DNA from 2 places in the Erwinia sp. HR93 genome. Region 2 is predicted to be linked to the other one. Evidence: predicted binding sites of a transcription regulator. Region 2 holds the regulator's gene; the other holds the start of a gene.

Region 1 (3,758 bases), 210 kb from region 2:
GCCGTAATGCTATAAGCAACTGTAAAAATAACGTTTCGGATAACGTATGTGAGAACGCATCGGGGCAATGATTTTCATGCTCAAGCTGATTAATGATACTACGCGCCTGCGTCATCCCCTGGCTGCTCAGGCGCCAGGCGCGCGACATTGCGGCCCCGGGCGCTTCGGCAGGAATTACGGCAGGCCAGTCAAACGCTAGCTGAAAACGCTTTGGGCACCAGATAATATTTTGCAGCACCAAATCATTAACGGACGCGTAGCTATGAACATCTTCTGCGCGGATGTAAAACAGGTCTCCCCGAGTAATACGATATGCCCGACCGTTAAGTTTATGCAGGCCATTCCCACGCCAGACCAGAATCAGCTCGCAAAAATCGTGGGAATGCTCCGCAAACGCGGGTTGTGGATAACGGCCAGCGACAGCAACCGACTGCTGTGGAGATATGAAAAACTCAGATTTACGAAGAACCAGCCCGCTCAATAGATATCCTCAACGTTCAGGGATCGTCCATTATCCTGATTCCGGGCCAGAATACGATAATGCGGCTGGTATTAAAGAAACTGTTGATCGCGTCCGTGACGGACATCACGGGGCGACCAGCCAAACTCACGCCGAAACAGCGTTGAGAAATGATTGCTGTCACCAAAACCACACTGAAACGCGACGTCGGTAACGCTTGTCTCTCCGTATCGCAATAAGTGATGCGCCTTCACTAAACGCAGCCGATTCAGATAGCGCTGCGGCGTCAGGCCGGTTCGCTGTTTTAGCTGCCGGTGCAGCGTGCGTAAAGACAGAGAAAAGCGTGCCGCTATAGCCTCCCAACATACTTCTTCTGCAACATGCTCTTCCAGCCAGCTCAGTAAGCGATTCAGCCGCCCGTCGTGTTCGCTCACGTCATCTACCGGGCTTCCCTGGCTGAGCAGCACCAGTAATTGCATAAAGAGAATTTCCCGGCCCGCTACCGCCTGTGGCACATCGGTATCATCCTGCTCTTCCAGGCGTTCAATAATGCGCCGGGCCTGCTGAAGACGGCTTTGGTTTATCCGCCAGTGGGAGGGATAGCGCCCCTCTCTCTCCTGCGGTAAAAGCGTGTCCAGCCCGGACAAAAATTTGAACGCGTCCGGCGCGCGGTACAATACATTTGTCAGACACAGATTTTCGGTGTGCTCGAATAGGTGGCGATCGTGATCGCGCACGAAACACACGGAACCTCCGCTAAGAGTATAGGGCTGTCCATTAAAAACATGGGTACCGGTGCCCTGCTCAACGATAATAATTTCATAAAAATCATGATGATGCTCAGGAAAAGCCGACTGCGGCACGCGCGGTTCGATCGTAACAGACACTTTGCCGGACTGAAAAAAATCCACCCCATGTAGTACCGTCATATGCACCCCCATTCCCGCTCATTATTTGTCCGATAGTATGCAACGCGAGTCATTCTCACCTTAAATTTCCGACGTTAATGCGGTGGAAATCGCGTTCAATATTCAAGAAAAGCAGCACCATCACGCGAATTTGCGGCGAGTATCACATCGTCGTAAAACCAAATGCGCAGTGGAACCCGCGCGGGTCATTTCATGGCTCTCCCCAAAATGTGATTTTCCTCACGCTTAGTTTTGCTTTCTTGCCAGCGCGCTACCGGCGCTGTCACTGGTAAGAAGGTGGGTAACGCCGTGCCTGATTAGACTGGCGAACAACGATTATCAGAAGGACCTCAGTTATGACTGTTCGCCACTGTGTGGCCGTGGACCTGGGCGCATCGAGCGGCCGCGTCATGCTGGCCACGTATCACCGTAACGCTCATCGCCTGACGCTTCAGGAAATCCATCGCTTCACCAACAATCTTATTCGTCAAAAAGACCATGATTGCTGGGACGTGGACGCGCTGGAGGCGGAAATACGTCAGGGGCTGCAAAAAGTCTGCGATCTACAGATAAAACCTGACAGCATCGGGATTGATACCTGGGGCGTGGACTATGTACTGATTAATAAAGCAGGCGAACGCGTGGGGCTACCAGTCTCCTATCGCGATGCGCGTACTGATGGAATTATGCCACGCGCTATTGCTGCGCTGGGCCGCGAAAATATCTACCGCCGTTCTGGCATCCAGTTCCTGCCTTTTAATACGTTATATCAGTTCAAGGCGCTATCAGAACAAGCTCCACAGGCGCTGGCGCAGGCAGAACGTGCGCTGATGATGCCCGATTATTTCTGCTTTCGCCTCACCGGTGAGCTTAACTGGGAATACACCAACGCCACCACTACCCAGCTTGTTAATATTAATACCGATAACTGGGACCCCGCGTTACTGGAGTGGGCGGGTATCCCCGCACGGTTACTGGGAACGCCGACGCATCCGGGAAATATTATCGGCCACTGGATTTGCCCATTAAACAATCGCATCCCCGTGGTTTCTGTCGCCACGCACGATACGGCGAGCGCCGTTATCGCCGCGCCGCTGGAAAGCACCAATGCTGCCTGGCTATCTTCAGGCACGTGGTCGCTGATGGGGTTTGAAAGCACCACGCCTTACACCAGCGATGCGGCGCTGGCGGCAAATATCACCAATGAAGGTGGTGCAGAAGGGCGCTACCGGGTACTTAAAAATATCATGGGATTATGGCTGCTCCAGCGAGTCCTGAAAGAGCAGAACGTTAGCGATCTTCCCGATCTGATAGCCCGCACGCAGCGGATCCCAACCTGCCGCTTTACGATCAATCCTAATGACGATCGTTTTATCAACCCGGCCAATATGAGCCAGGAAATTCAGGCGGCCTGCCGCGAGCAGGGTCAACCCGAACCGCAAAACGACGCGGAGCTGGCGCGCTGCATTTTCGACAGTCTGGCATTGCTGTACGCCGAAGTGTTGCATGAACTTGCCGCCCTGCGCGGGCGCCCCTTCGAGCGCCTGCACATTGTGGGCGGCGGTTGCCAAAACCAATTGCTGAATCAGCTTTGCGCCGACGCCTGCGGCATCCCGGTTCTGGTCGGGCCGATTGAGGCATCAACGCTTGGCAATATAGGCTGCCAGCTTATGGCACTGGATGAAATCGCTGACGTCGACGCTTTTCGCCGCGTCGTCGCGGCCAACCACACCTTAATTTCTTATACCCCTGACTCAAGCAGTGAAATTGCACGCTACGCGTCGCAGTTTTTGCGCTCACGTCAAACCAAGGAGCTTTGCGCATGACTACTCAACTCGAACAAGCCTGGAGCCTCGCTAAAGAGCGTTTCGCCGCCGTCGGCGTGGATGCCGAAGCGGCGTTAAAGCAGCTCGACCGCCTGCCGGTTTCTATGCACTGCTGGCAGGGCGACGACGTTGCCGGCTTTGAGAACCCGGAAGGCCAGCTTACCGGCGGCATTCAGGCGACGGGCAACTATCCGGGTAAAGCGCGCACGGCAAAAGAACTACGCGCCGACCTGGAACAGGCGCTGCGCCTGATTCCTGGTCCTAAGCGTTTAAACTTACACGCTATTTATCTGGAAGCCGATGGCCACGTCGAGCGTGACCAAATCAAACCTGAGCATTTTAAAAATTGGGTTGAGTGGGCAAGACAGCACAAGCTGGGACTGGACTTTAACCCTTCCTGCTTCTCGCATCCGCTCAGCGCCGATGGTTTTACCCTGTCCCACGCCGATGACAAAATCCGCCAGTTCTGGATAGACCACTGCAAAGCCAGCCGCCGCGTTTCCGCCTGGTTTGGTGAACAGCTTGGCACACCTTCTGTAATGAACATTTGGGTGCCGGACGGCA
Region 2 (10,008 bases):
GATACCGTTTCTGTTCGGTTAATACCATATTCATCCTTTCTCCTCACATTTACTGGCAGAATAGCGGCGTTCATACCGCCATTAGCGCATACAGGGCAGTACAGTATTGCTATAGCCGCCTTCACCGGCGGTCTAATACTCGCGTAGCCCGACGACTATAAACGAAGAAAAAAGAATGACGGATGTTTCCGCGATGAGGCGCCGGTTCCGGCGCAGGCAATCGACAGATTACCAATGCCCGCGCTTACTCAAAAAGAGCAGAATGAAGTTCAGCGGCTGATTGAGCAAAATTAAGCGCACGCAGCCTGCAGAACCCACGGCTCGGGTCACAAACCGTGCGGCTAAACGCAAGTCCGAAAATGAAGCAGCGCCGCTGCCGTTTGATGAAATATGCTGCAGCTTGAAAAAAGAAAGGGCTTCTCCCCGATGTACAGCGCGAGCTGACCGGGATTATTAAATACGCCCGGCTTATCCGGCAGTGTATGCAAACCGATCCGCGCGACGTGGAGCCGGCCACCCGATTTTTACAGCGCTACCTGCCAGCGGTTGAGGAAATTATCTCTAAAGCGCAGTCGTTATCTCAACAGCTTGCAAAACACGGCACCGATCAGAAGGTTCAAAAACAAAGCCTGCGTATTTTGCAGGCTCTGCACTCGGCTTTTCGCCAAAAACATGCGCAACGACTGGAAAACGATGAAACCGAATTCAATACCGAAGTCAGCACACTGGAAAAATTGCTCAAGACCGATGGATTCCTCTGGCGCAATGCCGCTGAAAGTTAATAATGCTTGATTCAACGCGCCGGCACAGAGCGCCATCAAGGATAGGAAAAATGAACAATAGCGCCCTACCACAACAGAAGAAACTTAGCGAAAACAGATGGCTACGCGGTGCCATCGTTTTCGTTATGCTGGTATTAGCCGATGCCTTCCAACAAAAGTTCCTGCCGCTGGCGGACCACTTAACCGTGCTGGCGGTGGTAGATGACTTACTGGATGGCGTGGTGTTGATATATTGCTGGATAGCAGGCATAACGCTGGCCCGCACGCTGCTGGAAGACAGAGCCGCATTTTTAGCAGGATGCATAACCGGCCTGCTGTGGCTCCCGTTTGGCGATACGCTGGCGCTGCCTTTTTGGGCCGGCGCGGGTGCCATGCTGGCCCATGTATTTAATCGCCGACGCTCGCTGAGCAAAATGTTTATCCTGTATGCCCTATTGTGGATTATCGCGATCATTTATTACCTGAGCGCCTACTCCTTCTCCGATAGCGTGGGCTACCTGTTTCTCTTCATGGGCATACTCATCGGTTATATTATTTATCGTAAAAATGTAGAGGCAGGCCTGCAAAATTCGCCGGGGTTTCGCGCCACGGCGCCGCAACCGCAGCGCCAAACGGCGGCCTCATTACCAACGCCACCGGCGCCCGATCAAATCGCCCCGTTCGAGGCTGAAATCCTGCGTCTGGAAGCCTTAAATCTGCGCCCGGAATCCATAGCGCGCGAAGTCGCTATCATTCTCCGCTATGCCAGGCTCATACAGCAGTGTATGCAAACCGACCCTCGCGATGAGGAGCCTGCCACCCAATTTCTGCGCCGTTATCTGCCTGCGTTAGAAGATATTGTAATTAAAAGCCAGCGTCTTTCGCACCAGCTTGAGGAACGCTATGCAGGGCAGCAGCATCAGGAAAACAGCCTCGCGATTCTTCAGGCGCTGCGCTCTGCATTCCGCCAGAAACACGCGCAGTTACTGGAAAACGATGAAACTGAATTCAGTAGTGAAATCAGCACGCTGGAAAAATTACTCAAATCCGATGGGTTTCTTTAGCGCCACGCGGCGGGGCGCCCGGTGTGCCCCGCAGCGTTTGCTACCTTCTCGTTTTATTATCCGCCGCCCGCTCTGCGCGCAGACGCAATAATACCCGGCAGCGCTACCGGATACGTTTACCTTGCTGCCAGCCCGCGCCTGTAAACGCATTGGGGAATTAGCCTTTAATGCTTTAAAACGGTTTTCCGCCTCTACCCGCAAACCCTGGTTTTGCCGATAAGTTTACAGGCCACTCCTCCACGCCGTGGGTAACAGCATGAGCGAGATTATTAGGTGCTGTCTGAGAAACCCATGGGCCTGGAAACAGGCTTCTATTGGCCTGCGTGCGGGGCGATGCGGCCATCCTCTGGAAAAAGGTATAAAGAGGAGCGTACCGCGCTATATGTTTCAGAGTCATAATATCGTCATGATGCACGGCTTCAAAACGGATTGCGCTGTACTGTTTTTTAAGGAAGCACTGCTTAATGATGAACTGCATCCGTTGGTGCGGCAAACCGCTAACCCCCAGACAGCGCGTCAACGTCACTTTACCCATGCCGTTCAGATTAACGCCCAAACTCACATTATCGATAACCACATTGAAATCGCCACTGCCGCGGGGAAAGCGTAGTCTATAAAGCAACGGATGATTAAGTCATCACCGATAAGCGAATGCACCAATTCCAACGCCCGCCCTGCGCCAGGGATTTTACGGCTGGCATCGGGTCGCCAGCGTGCCTGGCCGCTGTATTGCTCCACGTCAAAGCGGGCCATAACGCGCAGGGCCAGAATTGAAAAATACCTCGCACCTAGTCCGGCAGGAAAAGGACCGCGCGATCGTTAAACCCGCCGCTGTTGGCGGTGCCGGGCATAATCTGAGACAAAATGTCGGGATAAGCTCCCGGAATTAGCGGCAGTGGCATTGCCCCGCTCGCGTCGAGTGACCGTTTACAAGAAGCAGCAAAATTTTCATCCTATTTACCATCGGCGTGAAACATTATTGGCAGGGCAAGACACTGAGACTCAGAAAATGCGCCGCAAAGGGGGCCAGGATGACGCTTCGCAACGTGGCTCTCACCTCACGCAATAGGCGAATACCGTAATGCAAATGCTTGCTCCTGCAGCCATTAAAATAGTGGCTCAGGCGTCACAGCATGCGGTAAACACAGTAAAGGCATAAACATAATGCGCATCACAAGGTATAGTAGGGCGCGTTTTTATTGAATAACTCAATCACTATGGCAGATATCACACCGGTGGAACTGACAATGCCGCAGTTTCACACCCAAACGTTTACTCCGATGTCAGGCGCAGGCAATCCCCATCTTCAAACTATGCTGCCGCGCCTGATACGGCGCAAACTGGCGTTTAAACCGCACTGGCAGCGTCTCGATATGCCGGACGGAGACTTTGTTGACCTGGCGTGGAGCGAAGATCCGGCTCAGGCCACCCACAAGCCGCGCCTGGTGGTATTTCACGGTCTTGAAGGCAGCCTGCATAGCCCTTACGCGCACGGGCTCATTCATGCCGCCGCGCAGCGCGGCTGGCTGGGCGTAGTGATGCATTTCCGCGGCTGTAGCGGCGTGCCAAACCGTAAACAGCGCATCTATCATTCAGGCGAAACGGAAGATGCCTCCTATTTCCTGCACTGGCTCTCAATGCGCTACGGCGAAGCGCCTACCGCTGCCGTAGGCTTTTCGCTTGGTGGTAATATGCTGGCCTGCCTGCTGGCGCGCCAGGGCGAGGCGTGCCGCCTGAAAGCCAGTGCGATCGTTTCCGCACCGCTCATGCTGGAGCCGTGCTGCCACCATATGGAAAAAGGGTTTTCCCGGTTCTATCAACGCTATTTGCTAAATTTATTAAAAGGCAACGCGCGCCGGAAACTTCAGACCTGGCCGGGCTCTCTGCCGGTGGAACTTCCCCAACTGCGCCGCATCCGTCGCATCCGTGAATTTGACGATCTCATTACCGCGAAAATCCACGGTTTCCAGGATGCGCTGGATTACTATCGCCAGTGCAGCGCACTGCCAATGCTGCCAAAAATCACCGCACCTACGCTCATCATCCATGCGAAGGACGATCCTTTCATGGATAACCAGGTCATTCCCGATATCACACAATTGCCTGCTAATATTGAATATCAACTTACCGAGCACGGCGGCCACGTCGGCTTTGTCAGCGGTACACTGCGCAGGCCGCAGATGTGGCTGGAAGAGCGTATCCCCGCCTGGCTAGCGCGCTATTTGGAACACGAAGTATGATAATTCCCTGGCAAGATATCGCGCCGGAAATGCTGGACAGTCTGATTGAGGCTTTTGTTCTGCGCGAAGGAACGGATTATGGCGAACAGGAGCTCACGCTGGAGCAAAAAACCGCAGACGTTAAGCGCCAGCTCCAGTGCGGCGAGGCGCTCATTGTTTGGTCTGAATTACATGAAACAGTCAATATCATGCCGCGTACGCAATTTCGTGGGTAACATCATGTCTCAGAAAAACTTATCTTAACGCCGCGCGCCTGGCGTCTATACTGCCCGTAAACGCAGCGCATTCGCGCCTTAGCCAGGCAGGAGTCATGACGCTATGTCCTCCAGATATCCCATTATTGCCGTAACCGGCTCCAGCGGCGCTGGTACCACCACAACCAGCCTCGCGTTTCGTAAAATTTTTGCCCAGCTCGGATTACGCGCGGCGGAAGTCGAAGGCGATAGTTTTCATCGATACACCCGCCCGGAAATGGACCAGGAAATCCGTAAGGCCCGCGACTTAGGCCGCCATATCAGCTATTTTGGCCCCGATGCGAACGATTTTTCCCTGCTGGAAAACACCTTTATGGAATACGGGCGCAGCGGCCACGGGGAATCCCGGAAATATTTACACACCTACGACGAGGCGGTGCCCTGGAATCAGGTTCCCGGTACATTTACCCCCTGGCAGCCGCTGCCTGCGGACACGGACATCCTGTTTTACGAAGGTCTACACGGCGGGGTGGTCACGCCGCAGATAGACGTGGCGCAGCACGTAGATTTGTTGGTCGGCGTAGTGCCTATTGTAAACCTAGAGTGGATACAAAAACTGGTGCGGGATATGAGCGAGCGCGGTCATTCCCGCGAGGCCGTGATGGACTCGGTCGTGCGTTCAATGGAAGACTATATTAACTACATTACCCCTCAGTTTTCGCGCACGCACATTAATTTCCAGCGCGTGCCCACCGTCGATACGTCAAATCCCTTCGCAGCCCGGGCGATCCCCTCACTGGACGAAAGTTTGGTGGTGATTCATTTTCGTAACCTGGAGCAGATCGATTTCCCCTGGCTGCTGGCTATGCTGCAAGGCTCGTTCATTTCTCACATGAATACGCTGGTAGTGCCGGGAGGGAAAATGGGGCTTGCAATGGAGCTTATCATGACACCGCTGGTGAAACGGTTAATTGAAGACCGGGGAATCAACTAAAATCGCGCGCCTTATTAAAGACGCGCAGCGTCTAATCAGGCTTCAATCACTTCCCATGAATGGGTAATATTGGCCGCCTTTTCCAGCATCAACGCAACCGAACAGTATTTTTCGGCTGACAGTTCAACCGCACGTGCAACCGCGTTATCCCTCAGCCCGCGCCCGGTAACAATAAAGTGCAGATTAATATGCGTGAAAAGCCGCGGCGCTTCTTCACGGCGCTCGGACGTAAGTTTAACCTCACAATCGGTTACGTCATGGCGCCCTTTTTGCAAGATAGAAACCACATCTATCGCGCTGCAACTTCCGGCCGCCATTAATACCATTTCCATCGGGCTTGGCGCCTTGTCTCCTGAATTACCGTCCATCAAAACCTGATGACCAGAGGCGGATTCGGCGAGGAATGTTAGCCCTTCTACCCATTTAACTCGTGCCTGCATTTTGTACGCTCCGTTAGATTACGCTTCCCCACAGAGTAAGCGTCAGGGGCGAAACTGGCAACAGAAGGCGACCTGCGTCAAGCTGAAACGAGACAAGAAGAGACACTGGTGAAAAGCTATGTTAAAACAGACCGGATACTGCTGCGTCGTAGTGAAGGTCATTCAGGTAAAAACTTTACTGATAACAGGCTGTTCTGATCCCCTTCCCATTTAAAACGCAGAACTCGTTTACCACGTTTGGGAGAAGCATAAGCGCCTCTTCCAGATGCCAGTTTATAATCAGAGGATAACCGCACATGGTGCTTGGCAAACCGCAAACAGACCCGACTCTCGAATGGTTTTTGTCTCATTGCCACATTCATAAGTATCCCTCCAAAAGCACGCTCATCCATCAGGGTGAAAAAGCCGAAACGCTTTACTACATCGTGAAAGGCTCCGTGGCCGTACTGATTAAAGATGAAGAGGGCAAAGAAATGATCCTCTCATACCTTAATCAGGGCGATTTTATCGGCGAACTGGGCCTCTTTGAGGAAGGGCAGGAGCGTAGCGCCTGGGTTCGGGCCAAAAGTGCCTGCGAGGTCGCGGAAATCTCCTATAAAAATTTTCGTCAGTTAATCCAGGTTAATCCGGATATTCTAATGCGCCTCTCATCACAAATGGCGCGTCGCCTGCAGGTCACCTCTGAAAAAGTCGGTAACCTTGCTTTCCTGGACGTTACCGGCCGCATTGCTCAAACCCTACTAAACCTGGCGAAGCAGCCTGATGCCATGACGCATCCTGACGGCATGCAGATAAAAATTACCCGCCAGGAAATCGGGCAAATCGTGGGCTGCTCCCGTGAAACCGTCGGCCGCATTTTAAAAATGCTCGAAGATCAGAACCTGATATCCGCGCACGGCAAAACTATCGTCGTCTACGGCACGCGCTAAACGCGGCGGCGCGGCGTGTTATCACGCACACCGCGCCGATACCTCAGGTCGTTATATATGTGGCGCCGACTGATTTATCACCCTGAAGTCAATTACGCGCTGCGTCAGACGCTGGTGCTATGTCTGCCGGTTGCCGTCGGCCTGGCGCTGGGTAACCTTCGTCTTGGTCTACTTTTTTCATTAGTTCCCGCCTGCTGCAATATGGCCGGGCTGGATACCCCTCATAAACGCTTTTTTAAACGACTTATCGTTGGCGGCTGCCTATTCGCCTCTTGCAGTCTGATCGTGCAATTATTGATGCGAGAAAATGTGCCGCTGCCGGCCATCTTCTTCGGCATGGCGCTGCTTCTGGGCGTAACGGCGGAAATCAGCTCACTGCATGCAAGGCTATTTCCTGCCTCAATGGTGGCCGCTATTTTTACGCTCAGCCTCGCGGGAAACATGCCGGTTTGGCAACCCATGCTGCTGTACGCGCTTGGTACCACCTGGTACGGACTGTTTAATCGCTTTTGGCTTTGGCTGTGGCGTGAACAGCCGCTGCGTGAAACGCTCAGTTTGCTGTATCGCGAGCTGGCTAATTACTGTGAAGCGAAATATAGCCTGCTGACGCAGCACACCTGTCCTGAGAAAGCGCTGCCGCCGTTGCTGACGCGCCAGCAGAAAGTCGTTGACCTGATAAGCCAGTGCTACCAGCAGCTTCATATGCTTTCCACCGGCAGCCAGCAAAGTGACTACAAGCGCCTGCTGCGCATCTTCCAGGTCGGGCTCGATTTGCAGGAGCACATCTCTGTCAGTCTGCATCAACCGGAAGAAGTGCAAAAGTTAATCGAGAAGAGCCACGCTGAGGCGGTCATTCGCTGGAACGCTCAAATCGTCGCCTCCCGGCTGCGAGTGCTGGCGGATGACATTCTTTATCATCGCTATCCCCGCCGCTTTAGCATGGAAAAACCGCTATCTGCGCTGGCCAAAATCGCCCGACAACACCCGGATAATCCGGTTGGGCAATTTTGCCACTACCACTTCAGCCGCATCGCCCGCGTGCTGCGCACCCAGCGCCCGCTATACGCACGTAATCTTATGGCCGACAGAGAGCGCCGCCTGCCGCTCTTCCCCGCGCTAAAAAATTATCTATCGCTAAAATCTACGGCATTGCGCAGCGCGGCCCGCACCGGCGTTATGCTGGCAATAGGCAGTCTGCTCGGCAGCGCGCTGCATCTGCCTAAACCCTGGTGGATTTTAATGACGATTATGTTTGTCACCCAAAACGGTTACGGAGCGACCCGGGTGCGTATTTTTCACCGGGCGGGCGGAACTATGGCCGGGCTGCTGGTAGCCGCCGTCACGCTGCATTTCCATGTGCCGGAGGGCTATATGCTATTGGGCATGCTACTCATTACCCTGATTGGCTACCTGATTATTCGCAAGCAGTACGGGCTGGCAACGGTAGGTTTTACCTTGACGGCGGTGTATACGCTTCAACTTCTCTCGCTGAACGGCGATCGGTTTATTATGACGCGGCTGGTGGATACGCTTATCGGCTGTCTCATCGCCTTCGGTGGCATGGTATGGCTGTGGCCGCAGTGGCAAAGCGGCCTGCTGCGCCAGAACGCACACGACACGCTGGAGGAAGACCAGCAGGCTATCCGCCTGATTTTAAGCGTCAACCCACAGCCAGGGCCGCTGGCATACGAACGTATGCGGGTAAACCAGGCGCATAATGCGCTATATAATTCGCTCAATCAGGCAATGCAGGAACCCGGATTCAATACCCGCTACCTGACCGATATGAAACTTTGGGTGACCCACAGTCAATTTATCGTCGAGCATATTAATGCGATGACGACGCTGGCGCGCGAACATACTTTGCTAGAGCCCGCGCTTGCCCAGCGCTATCTGGAATCCTGCGAGATTGCGATTCAGCGCTGCCAGCAGCGCCTGGAGTACGACGAACCAGGTGAAACCGACAGCGCCAATATTCTGGAATCAATGGATATGCTTAACAGTGGACCGCTCAGCACGCTGGAGCAGCATCTTCAGCGCGTGCTAGGCCATTTAAATGCGATGCACACAATTTCATCTATCGCGTGGCGCCAGCGCCCCCACCACGGCATATGGTTAAAGCGGCGCCTGGGGGGCGAAAACCCGTCCGTACGAAGTCTAAGCCAGGCCGATTAGCCCTGAATAAACCGTTCTATCGCCTGCGCGAAACGGCGCATCCCCTCTTCAATCTCATCGTCGCTAATGATTAAAGAAGGCGCGAAGCGCAATACGTCTGAGCCAGCGCTCAGGATAGCGACGCCGGACTCAGCGGCGATATTCACTAACTCGCCCGCGCGCCCGCGATACGGCGAACTCAGCACCGCCCCGACCAATAACCCCATACCACGCATCTCACAGAAAACATCAAACTGCTCCCCAATTTGCTGAAGATGCGCAATAAAGCGCTGGCGCTTACGCTGGACGCCCTGTAGCACTTGCGGAGTATTAATTATCTCCAGCGCCTTTAACGCTACGGCGCAGGCCAGTGGATTACCGCCATAGGTGGAACCGTGCGATCCCACGTGAAACGATGAGGCGATATCGGCGGTTGTCAGCACCGCGCTCACCGGAAAACCGCCGCCCAGCGCTTTGGCACTGGTGAGAATATCCGGCGTTACGCCATAATGCATATAAGCGAATAACTCCCCAGTGCGCCCCATCCCGCACTGTACTTCATCAAATACCAGCAGAGCCTGATGTTTGTCACACAGCGCGCGCAGGCCGCGCAGGAAATCAGCCTCAGCGGCGGTTAACCCTCCTTCGCCCTGAATCGGCTCAACCACTACCGCACACGTGTGTGAGTCCATAACCGCCTGCACGGCATGGAGATCGTTAAAAGGAACGTGCACGATATCGGCAGGCTTCGGCCCAAATCCATCCGAATATTTCGACTGTCCGCCTACCGAGACCGTAAACAGCGAACGTCCATGAAACGCATTGTGAAACGCAATAATTTTGGTTTTATAAGGATTATGGCGCGTAATCGCCCAGCGGCGCGCCAGCTTAAACGCCGTTTCATTCGCTTCGGTACCGGAATTCATAAACAGCACGCGCTCTGCAAACGTCGCGGCAATCAGTTGGCGAGCCAGAAGCAGGGCCGGCTCGTTGGTGAAGACATTGCTGACGTGCCACAGCCTTTCGCACTGGTTTTTCAGCACCGAGACCAGCGCAGGATGGCAATGCCCCAGCGCCGTAACCGCGATACCGCCTGCAAAATCAATATACATGTTACCCTGGCGATCCCAGACGCGGCTGCCCTCCCCGGTTACCGGAATAAACGGCGCCGGTGCATAAACCGACATAATGACTTCGTCAAACACTTCCCTTCCCGGGTAGTATTCCCCAGT

Evidence for each region. Region 2 encodes CRP, which controls carbon source genes, mostly activating them, when cyclic AMP is high. Its sites were predicted from a motif close to ATGTGANNNNNNTCACAT; they were not measured.
Region 1: a site for CRP is predicted at 1,520-1,537, ahead of rhaS (HTH-type transcriptional activator RhaS). Genes of this name have one in related genera too.

What each region holds. Positions count from the first base shown of each region.
Region 1 is NZ_JAXUDP010000001.1:787,595-791,352, reverse strand. Features, by position in the region: gene rhaR (HTH-type transcriptional activator RhaR) at 1-481, opposite strand, end outside; gene rhaS (HTH-type transcriptional activator RhaS) at 553-1,389, opposite strand; gene rhaB (rhamnulokinase) at 1,725-3,194, shown strand; gene rhaA (L-rhamnose isomerase) at 3,191-3,758, shown strand, end outside.
Region 2 is NZ_JAXUDP010000001.1:996,637-1,006,644, reverse strand. Features, by position in the region: gene SFA31_RS04690 (5-bromo-4-chloroindolyl phosphate hydrolysis family protein) at 483-782, shown strand; gene SFA31_RS04685 (5-bromo-4-chloroindolyl phosphate hydrolysis family protein) at 833-1,825, shown strand; gene SFA31_RS04680 (hypothetical protein) at 2,208-2,435, shown strand; gene SFA31_RS04675 (hydrolase) at 3,043-4,065, shown strand; gene SFA31_RS04670 (YheU family protein) at 4,062-4,280, shown strand; gene SFA31_RS04665 (phosphoribulokinase) at 4,384-5,253, shown strand; gene SFA31_RS04660 (OsmC family protein) at 5,289-5,693, opposite strand; gene crp (cAMP-activated global transcriptional regulator CRP) at 5,990-6,622, shown strand; gene SFA31_RS04650 (YccS/YhfK family putative transporter) at 6,680-8,797, shown strand; gene argD (bifunctional acetylornithine/succinyldiaminopimelate transaminase) at 8,794-10,008, opposite strand, start outside.